DNA from 2 places in the Tessaracoccus sp. MC1627 genome. Region 1 is predicted to be linked to the other one. Evidence: predicted binding sites of a transcription regulator. Region 1 holds the regulator's gene; the other holds the start of a gene.
What was found. The regulator LexA, encoded in region 1, represses DNA repair genes until DNA is damaged. The targets are predictions, from matches to a motif close to TCGAACANNTGTTCGA.

Region 1 (4,833 bases):
GTGGAGGCCTCCCGCGAGGAGGCCCGCAGCGCGCAGTTGGTGGTCACCAACCACGCGCTGCTGGCCATCAACGCGATGCACGGGGGCACCGCGCTGCCGGAACACTCCGCTGTGATCATCGACGAGGCCCACGAGCTGGTCAGTCGGATCACCACCGCCGCCACAGACGAACTGACCCCTAGCGTCGTGGAGCGCACCGCCCGCCGCGCCCTCCCGTGGCTCGACGACGACCTCGGGGTGGACTTCCTGGACCAGGCGGACGTGCTGCGCGAGGCCCTGGCCGAGTCCGATCTGACGCGCATCCTGTCGGCCTCCGCGCCGCTGCCGTTCGCCGCCGCGCAGCTGCGCGACGTCACCCGCAAGGTGGTCAGTGCGCTCGGGAAGGTCACCGACGACGCCGAACGCACCCAGGCATCGTCTGCCGTGAAGGAGATCTTCGACGTGGCGGAGCGGATCGCCAAGGTCAGCGAGGAGGACGTCGTCTGGGTGACGGAGTCCGACATCCTCGGCCGCGCCGCCTACGTGGCGCCGTTGAATGTCGCGGGGCTGCTGCGGAGCCAGGTTTTCGGGGAGACCACGGCCGTGCTCACCTCAGCCACCCTCGAGCTCGGGGGCTCCTTCGAGGCGGCGGCCAGCTCCGTCGGGCTCAACTACAACGACAGGCTCACCGGCGAAGCCGAGCCCGCAGACAACTTCGCGTGGCGCGGGGTGGACGTCGGGTCGCCGTTCGACTACGCCCGCCAGGGGATCCTTTACGTGGCCAAGCGGCTTCCCCCGCCGGGCAGAGACGGGATGAGCCCTGAGACGCTCGCCGAGATCGCGCAGCTGATGTGGGCGGCCGAGGGGCGCACCTTGGGGCTGTTCTCCTCGCGCCGCGCAGCCGAGCAGGCCGCGGAGTACTGCCGCCGGGAGCTTCCGGACCTGCCGCTGCTGTGTCAGGGGGATGCGCAGCTCTCCGAGCTGACCCGCACCTTCATCGAGGACCCGAAGACCTCCCTGTTCGGCACCATGTCGCTCTGGCAGGGCGTGGATGTGCCGGGGGAGACCTGCCAGCTGGTCATCATCGACAAGATCCCGTTCCCGCGCCCAGACGATCCGCTGATGCAGGCACGGAAGAAGGCCGTCGACGATGCCGGGGGCAACGGATTCATGAGGGTGGCAGCCACCCACGCGGCGCTGCTGCTCGCGCAGGGGTCCGGCCGGCTCATCCGCCGCCTGGAGGACAGGGGCGTGGTGGCCGTACTCGATCCGCGCCTCGTCACGAAGCGCTACGGCGAGTACCTCAAGTCCTCGCTGCCTGGGTTCTGGATGACCACCGACGGCGACATCGCGGTCCGCGCGCTGCGGCGCCTCCGCGGCTCGGAGTAGCCGCTGAAGCAGGCCCTCAGAGCTTGCGCATCACCGCGACCACCTTGCCCATGATGAGGGCGTGGGTGCCGTCGATGGGGGAGTAGTCCGGGTTGTGCGGCAGCAGCCACACCTGGCCGTCCTTGCGCTTGAAGGTCTTGACGGTGGCCTCGTCGTCCAGCAGGGCCGCGACGATGTCTCCGTTGTTGGCGTCCGACTGCTGCCGCACCACCACCCAGTCGCCGTCGCAGATGGCGGCGTCGATCATGGACTCCCCGCGCACCTCCAGGAGGAACACCTGGCCTTCGCCGACCAGCTGCCGGGGGAGAGCGAACACGTCCTCCACCTGTTGCTGGGCCAGGATGGGCCCGCCGGCGGCGATGCGGCCGATGAGGGGAACCGCGACGGACTTCGGGACGTCGTCGTAGGACTGCGCCGGGTCCAGCTGATGCTGCTCGCCGGGCATCGTGACCACGACGGCGCGGGGACGGTTGGGATCCCGGCGGAGGAAGCCCTTCTCCTCCAGCACACGGAGCTGGTAGGTCACGCTCGAGGTGGAGGCCAGCCCTGCGCGGGCGGCCACCTCGCGGATGCTCGGCGGATAGCCCAGCTCCTCGATGGACTGCTTGACGACCTGCAGGATGGCCACCTGGCGCTTCGTCAGCCCGTGGACATCCTCCGGCCCGTCCGGGAAGGAGGCGATGTTGCCGAGCTCGGCCTCGATGGATGCGTTGGTGGGGCGGCCTCGTCGTGGGCGCTTCGTCTCTTCAGCCATGCCGGCAGCCTACCGCTCGCGAGAACGTGTGTTCGAAATGTCGACGCGTGTCGCGAAGGGACCCGGAAAAAAGTGTCAGTGGGCTCGTGTGGACTGCATCTATCGCTCCCGCGACACGCCGGATAGAACGAGTGTTTCATTCCGGCGGTGGAGGCGCTAAGGTTTATTTCGAACAGGCGTTCTAGGTCAGGAAAGAGGTTGTCATGACCGCAGCACAAGCAGTCAGCTTCAAGGTCGTTCATGCCGGCGCGCGTCGCGTGGTCACCGTGTCCCCGGCCGGCCGGCCAGAGCTCGCGGGACCCCTGGCCCGCCCGGCGAGGCCCGCCGCGCCTGGCCGCGTGGGCACTGTCTCCTCGTGCCAGGTGGCCCGCCCGGCCACGGCCTCGCCGTTGCTGGCGTTGAAGGTGGCGTTCGTCGGTATCCTGGCCGCCGTCGGGCTCACCCTGTCTGCCGCCCAGTTCGTGGGCATGGCCCAGGTGGATCCGGCGACGGACTACGTCGCGGGGGATCCGGCCTGGGCGCATGTGACGGCCTCCCGATAGGTGCGAAGTCGTCGGCGTTTCGCCCTTGCCCTCCGGCGGACCCCGATCTAGGCTGTCCCTACATCTAGTAGTTACAGCGGTGTCTTTCCCCTATAAGTTGTGGTTCCGGCTGCAGCATGGCAAGGTAGGGCCTCCGCTGTCCACCAGGGAAGGCCCGCCTGTCATGCACTGCCCGTTCTGCCGCAACACAGACACCAAGGTGTCTGATTCGCGCGCAACCGAGGACGGGTCAGCCATCCGACGGAGGCGGGTCTGCCCCGTCTGTGAGCGCAAGTTCACCACAGTCGAGCAGTTGGTGCTCACCGTCGTCAAGCGCTCCGGTGTGGTCGAGTCCTTCAACCGGGACAAGGTCATCATGGGGGTCTCCAAGGCGTGCAAAGGCAGGCCGGTGACGGCCGCGCAGCTGGCGGCTCTGGCCCAACGAGTCGAGGAGTCGCTGCGCGCGTCCGGCCAGGCCGAGATCCCGGCCGAGCAGATCGGCGTGGCCATCCTCGGCCCGCTCGAGGAGCTGGACTCCGTCGCCTACCTCCGGTTCGCCAGCGTCTACAAGAACTATGACTCCGTGGACGATTTCCAACGCGAGATCGATCTGCTGCGCCTGAGCGCGGCCGAGAAGGATCTGAGCCGCGCCGCCGCGGTGGTCGGGCCCGTCTCGGCACAGCAGCCACTCATCAGCTAACACACATCTTCCAGCGCTACACATCAGGAAACCGAGGGGAATGACTATGACCGCGACAGCCGCACGCGCCACGCGTACCAAGGACGCAGCGCCGCGCAAGGGACTCACCATCGAGCGGGTCTTCACCAAGAAGGGAGTCCATCCCTACGACGAGGTCGAGTGGGACCGCCGTGACGTGGTGCAGACCAACTGGCGGACCGGGGAGAACATCTTCGAGCAGCGCGCGGTGGAGTTCCCGTCCTCCTGGAGCGTCAACGCCTCCACCATCGTCACCACCAAGTACTTCCGTGGCGCGCTGGGCACCCCTCAGCGTGAGGAGAGCCTGCGCACGCTGATCGACAGGGTGGTCACGTCCTATGCCAAGGCGGGTCAGGACTTCGGCTACTTCGCCACGGAGGAGGACGCCGAGATCTTCGGCCACGAGCTCACCTGGATGCTGCTCAACCAGTACTTCTCCTTCAACTCACCCGTCTGGTTCAACGTCGGCACCCCCTCGCCGCAGCAGGTCAGCGCGTGCTTCATCCTCAGCGTCGATGACTCGATGGACTCCATCCTCAACTGGTACAAGGAGGAGGGCTTCATCTTCAAGGGCGGCTCCGGCGCCGGGCTCAACCTGTCGCGCATCCGCTCCTCGAAGGAGCTGCTGAGCTCCGGAGGCACAGCCTCCGGCCCGGTGTCGTTCATGCGCGGCGCGGACGCCTCGGCGGGCACCATCAAGTCTGGAGGTGCCACCCGGCGCGCCGCCAAGATGGTGGTCCTGGACGTGGACCACCCGGACATCGTCGAGTTCGTCGAGACGAAGGCGCGCGAGGAGGACAAGATCCGTGCCCTGCGCGACGCCGGGTTCGATATGGATCTGGGTGGCAAGGACATCACCTCCGTGCAGTACCAGAACGCCAACAACTCGGTGCGGGTCACCGACGAGTTCATGACGGCAGTGGTTGAGGGTGGCCCCTTCGGGCTGCGTTCGCGTACCGACGGCTCCGTCCTCGAAGAGGTGGACGCCAAGGAGCTCTTCCGCAAGATCTCCACCGCTGCGTGGGAGTGCGCCGACCCCGGCATCCAGTACCACGATCACATCAACGACTGGCACACCAACCCGGTCACCGGCCCCATCACGGCCTCCAACCCGTGCTCGGAGTACATGAGCCTGGACAACTCGTCGTGCAACCTCGCCTCGCTGAACCTGCTGAAGTTCCTCAAGCCGGATGGCACGTTCGACGCGGAGTTGTTCGTCAAGGCCGTCGAGCTCATCATCACGGCGATGGACATCTCCATCTGTTTCGCGGACTTCCCCACCGAATCCATCGGGGAGACCACCCGCAACTTCCGCCAGCTGGGCATCGGCTACGCCAACCTCGGGGCGCTGCTGATGGCCATGGGCAAGGGATACGACACCGACGGCGGGCGCTCCACCGCGGCGGCCATCACGTCTGTCATGACGGGGGCCTCCTACCGACGCTCGGCTGAGCTCGCCGCCATCGTCGGCC
Region 2 (4,833 bases), on a different contig from region 1:
TCGTCGGGCAGCAGGTGCCGGCCCAGAGCCGCCAACACGTCAGATCCTCCCCGCTCCCGCTCGGGGTGTTGCACCGCCAGCTCCACCAGGTGCCGGTCGAGGAACGGCATCGTCGCCTCCACCCCCCACACCCTGGTCATCCGCACCGCGTCCCCCAGCGGCTCGAGCTCCGCCCCAAAACCACTCCGGTGGTCCACCGCACCGCCGAGGACCTCGTCGGCGCCCTGCCCGGACATCACCGTGTCGGTGTGCTCCGAGGCGTGACGGGCCAGCAGATGGAACGCGGGCGCCTCGTGGGCGGCCATCGGCTCGGCCATGTCCTCCACCGCGGCGGCCACCGCAGGCACCAGCTCCGCGGTGGGGACGTGCAGGCAGTGATGGGTGGTGCCGAAGCGTCTAGCCACCACGCTGGAGTACTCGAACTCGTCGCCCGCAACGCCCTCCGAGCTGTCGAAACCGATGCTGAACGTGTTGATCCCGCCCCGATGGCAGTCAGCGAGCAGGGCCACCAGCAGGCTCGAGTCGAGCCCGCCCGATAGCAGCACCGAGACCGGCCCGGACCCCGGCAGCCGGCTCCGGACCGCCGCGAGCAGCGCCTCATGGGCGGCGTCGTGCCACTCGTGCTGCGACCACCGCTCGAGGTCGCCGTCGCTCTGGCGGTCCGGCTTCCAGTAGACGCGGTCCCGGGTGCCGTCGGCGTCGATGACCCGCAGGGTCGCGGGCGGCAGCTTGCGGACCCCCTTCACGATGGTCCGCGGCGCGGGAACCACCGAGCTCCGGCTCAGGTAGTGATGCAACGCCTCCGGATCGATCGACGTGTCCAGTCCCCCGGCCGCCAGCACCGCCGGCAGCGTCGAGGCGAACAGCAGGCCGCCGGCGGTGTCGGCCACATACAGCGGCTTCACGCCCAGGGCGTCCCGGGCCAGCAGCACCTTCCGCTTGGTCCGGTCCACGAGCACCACCGCGAACTCGCCGTCCAGGTGCTCGACGAAGTCATCACCCCAGCGGGCGTAGGCGGCCAGGATCAGGTGGGCGTCGCCGTCGCGGGTGGCGCCCAGCTGTCGGCGGAGCTTCTCGCGGTTGCCGAGATGCGCGTCGACCACGATCGCCACACCGGAGGGGACGTCGACCACGGGCTGCAGATCGTCGCAGTCCGGGGTTCCGGTAAAGCGGTAGGCCAGGATCGCGTGCCCGTCGCCCCAGATCCGCCGCGGCCCCCACCGTCGACCCTCCAGGGCCTCCAGCATCCGGCTCACCGTGTCGACGTCCGGCCGCACCCCTCGCCCGAGGGTCACGGCCCCCGCGAGGCCGCTCATGGCGCCGGGTGTGGCGCGGGGGGTTTTCGGTCTGAACCATCAAAGCGCATCGGTCTCACCTTCCAGCAGGTGGGGAGACACTCGTCGGCTCCCCTGACATGTCGCGGCGAGGAAGGGTCGCAGAAGCGGCCACCCTGACCGCGGGCGGTGAGCCGGCTTCTTGACTCATCGAGCACCCTAACCCAGGCGGGGTGTGAGAGGGAATAGACGTTCGCGGTCAGAGGAGGGATGAGCGGGCGTGCCGCGTGGCGAGGGCTGGCTGCTGGTCGATCAGGGGCCCAGCGCGCCGATCGGGATGGCGACCACCCCGTCGGGCCTGGTGTAGCCGTAGCCGCCGGCGGTGATCACCCCTAGCACGGCCGGCTCCCCCGCCTTCACTGTGTCGACCTTCGCAGCGAAGCTCAACAGCGATGCAGCCGCCCGGTCCACCTGCCCCGGACCCAGCTTCACCTCGAACGCACCCCAGGTCCCATCCCTGGACTCGACGATGATGTCGACCTCAAGCGCGTCAGAGTCTCTGTAGTGGTATATGGAAGCGTCCGCGGCCTCGGCGTAAACGCGCACATCGCGGACCGCGAGGGACTCGAACAGCAAGCCCAGAGTGTTGAGATCGCGGAGGAGCTTCGCAGGGCTGGCGTCGAGTGCGGCGGCAGCGAGAGACGGGTCGACGAGATGCGTGCGTGCCCTTTCACGCAGCCTCGCCCGCGATCGCAGGTGCGTGGACCAGGCCGGCTGGACCTCCAGGAGCATGAGCCTGGCCAGTGCATCCTGGTACTCGTGCGCCGAGGGACGCGAGAGCGAGATGTCTGGGCCATCAGCCTCCGCCGACAACTTGGTCACCACGTGTTCCATCGCAGTGTTCCGGGCGAGCGCCTGGATGAACCGCAGTACTCGAGCCGGGTCTCGCCGAGGTCCCGCGATCTGTCGAAGGTCCACTTCGGCGACGGTGCGCAGATAGTCGCGGTTGGCCGCGGCCGCATCCTGGACCGACAAGCCGAGGTTGATGGGCCACCCGCCCCGGACGATGAGCTCTGCGGCGTGCTGAGGGGTGACAGTGTCGGAAGGCGACGTGGGTCGCTCGCCGGCGAGCAGCGCGCGGAGGGACATGGCGCCCGTGGAATCGGACGACTCGAAGAGGGTGAGCGGACGCATCACGAGACGCGCGAAACGCCCCGCGCCGGAGTGGCGGCGCACGTCGTCATTCGGCACAGCCGACCCGGTGAGGATGAACTGCCCGGGCTTCCCTCGCCGGTCCACCTCAGCCCGCACGTGATTCCACAAGCGGGTGCCATCCAGCTGCCATTCGTCGACCAATCGCGGCGAAGGTCCGCCCAGTACGAGTCCAGGGTCAACGTCCAGCGCACGGATAGCTGCTTCATCGCGGTCCAGGTAGACGGCACTGGCGGCCGCCCGCTCGGCGGTGCGCGTCTTGCCGCAGGCCTTCGGCCCCTCGATGAGGACCGCGCCGGCGGAGTGAAGCCGCTTCTTCAGAAGGTCGTCGAGGATTCGGGGGAGGTAATCCACAATGCCTCCGATCTGGGTTGCATGACGAGAGTTTACACTTTGCAGGACTTATCGTTGACACTTTGCAGGACTTATCGTTGACAGTCTGCGTAGTGCAGGACGCTGGAGTCACACCGTGGCCAGGGGTGCGGGAAGGAGAGAGGTCCTTGTCACTCCCATTGCCTCGGGTGAGCCCAGACCACCAGCAGCCCACTTGTGCGATTATCACGATCGGGTAACAGTCGTGCTGTGCGGCTTGGACCGGGACATCTGTTCGATTAAAATGGAGCCATGCACCAACGGCGGCTCACCACGGACCAGGCGCTGACCGCGCTTGAATCCACGCTGTCGCTGGTTGATCACGCCGAGCGGGCGGCGCTTGATGCGCCAGCCAGGCTCCAGCTGATGCAGCGGGCACGGAGGCTGTCGGAGCGGCTTGAGTCGCTGGCCCACGTGCTGACAGACGAGGCCAACCGGGCGCAGGCGTCCATGAGGGCGGCAGGCACCCCCTTGACGTCCTTCCTCGCGGTGAGTGAGCAGCGCGATACCAGAGAAGCGGCCGCGCAGGTGTTCCGGGCGAGCGATGTGGCGGCGCATTCCCAGGTCCGGCAGGCCGCGCTCGACGGCGACGTGTCGCCCGCGCACGCCATGGCCATCACGAAGGGCATGGCGCAGCTGCCGGCCACCTTGAGCCCAGAGCAGCTGCAGCGGGCGGAGGAGGTGTTTCTCGGCAGGGCCGGGAGCACCACCCCGCGGGAGTTGTCGAAGCTGGCACCGGTGGTGCTGGCGGAGGTCGCGCCGGAGCAGCTGCCCACAGCGGAGCAGCGCGTGGCAGACGTGGAGGCGCAGGCGCGGCGAGCGAAGGCGAAGCGGTCGTTCAGCTATGGCGACGACGGCGACGGCTCTGTCTGGTTCCGCGGGTCGCTGCCGGCCGTGGACGCGGCGCCGCTGATCGCCACCGTCGAGGCCTACGTGCAGGCCGATCGACGGGCGGCGCGGGATCGGCTCACTGGTGTCCGTTCGCTGCGCCCCGGCCCGCAGGCGCTGCGCGATCACGCGGCGGCGGATCAGGGCCGCACCCCCGAGCAGCGCCGGGCGGACGCGTTCACGGTGATGGTCTCCCAGCATCGCGGGGCGCCGACGGTGGCCGGAGACCGGCCCCGGATCGTCGTCACCATCCAGGAGTCAGACCTACGCGAGCGCGCCGAGGCCGTCGGTGTGTTGGCCTCCGGCGCGGTGGTCGCGCCCGGGGACCTGCGCAGGCTGTGCTGCGACGCAGACCTCACCCCCGTGGTGCTCGGCGGCAGGTCCGAGGTGCTGGACCTCGGGCTCACCGAGCGGCTCGTCACCCCCGGCCTCCGCAAGGGGTTGACCATTCGCGACGGCGGCTGCATCTTCCCCAACTGCACCACCCCGGCCATCGCCTGCGAAGCCCATCATGTGGTCCCCTGGTACCTCGGCGGGCCCACGTCGCTGGGGAACATGGTCCTCCTCTGCGCACACCACCACGCGGTGGTCGAACCGCAGCGCTTCAACGACACCGCGGACCAATGGACCATCACCTTCGACCCGGTCACCCGGAAACCAGTCATCGCACCGACGAAACGGATGCAGCTCTACTTGAACGGCAACGGCCGACGACCTGGCCGGGATCCGCGACGCCCGTAGGTTGTGGCGCGCCTCGGCGCGGACAGCAGGCCGGGCCCGGGCCTCGAAACCTCGACAGGTGACCGTGTCCGTCTGAGTTTCCGAGGCTTCGAGGCCGCTGCGCGGCGCCTCAGCCAACTGTAAGTCTTGCCAGGGCGGGGGCTAGGGTGCCGGGGCCCGTGACCGCGACGTCCGACAGCCCCTGCCACTGGGCGGCCTCGGACAGGAGGGGCGCGACCCGGCTGGCCACCTCGTCGATCCTCCCCTGCTGGGCGGGCTCGATGTGGGCGTGCTGGACGCGCAGGACGCCCGCCTTGCGGTCGCTCTTGAGGTCCACGCGGGCCACGATCTGGTCGTCGAGGAGCAC

Region 2: the regulator LexA is predicted to act here: its motif matches at 3,082-3,097, upstream of H5399_RS08095 (HNH endonuclease signature motif containing protein).

Annotation. Positions count from the first base shown of each region.
Region 1 is NZ_JACJGA010000008.1:136,212-141,044, reverse strand. Features, by position in the region: gene H5399_RS15540 (ATP-dependent DNA helicase) at 1-1,368, shown strand, start outside; gene lexA (transcriptional repressor LexA) at 1,385-2,122, opposite strand; gene H5399_RS15530 (hypothetical protein) at 2,326-2,664, shown strand; gene nrdR (transcriptional regulator NrdR) at 2,828-3,343, shown strand; gene H5399_RS15520 (vitamin B12-dependent ribonucleotide reductase) at 3,384-4,833, shown strand, end outside.
Region 2 is NZ_JACJGA010000003.1:28,815-33,647, reverse strand. Features, by position in the region: gene H5399_RS08105 (asparagine synthase-related protein) at 1-1,316, opposite strand, end outside; gene H5399_RS08100 (DUF4143 domain-containing protein) at 1,587-2,840, opposite strand; gene H5399_RS08095 (HNH endonuclease signature motif containing protein) at 3,111-4,487, shown strand; gene H5399_RS08090 (winged helix-turn-helix domain-containing protein) at 4,597-4,833, opposite strand, start outside.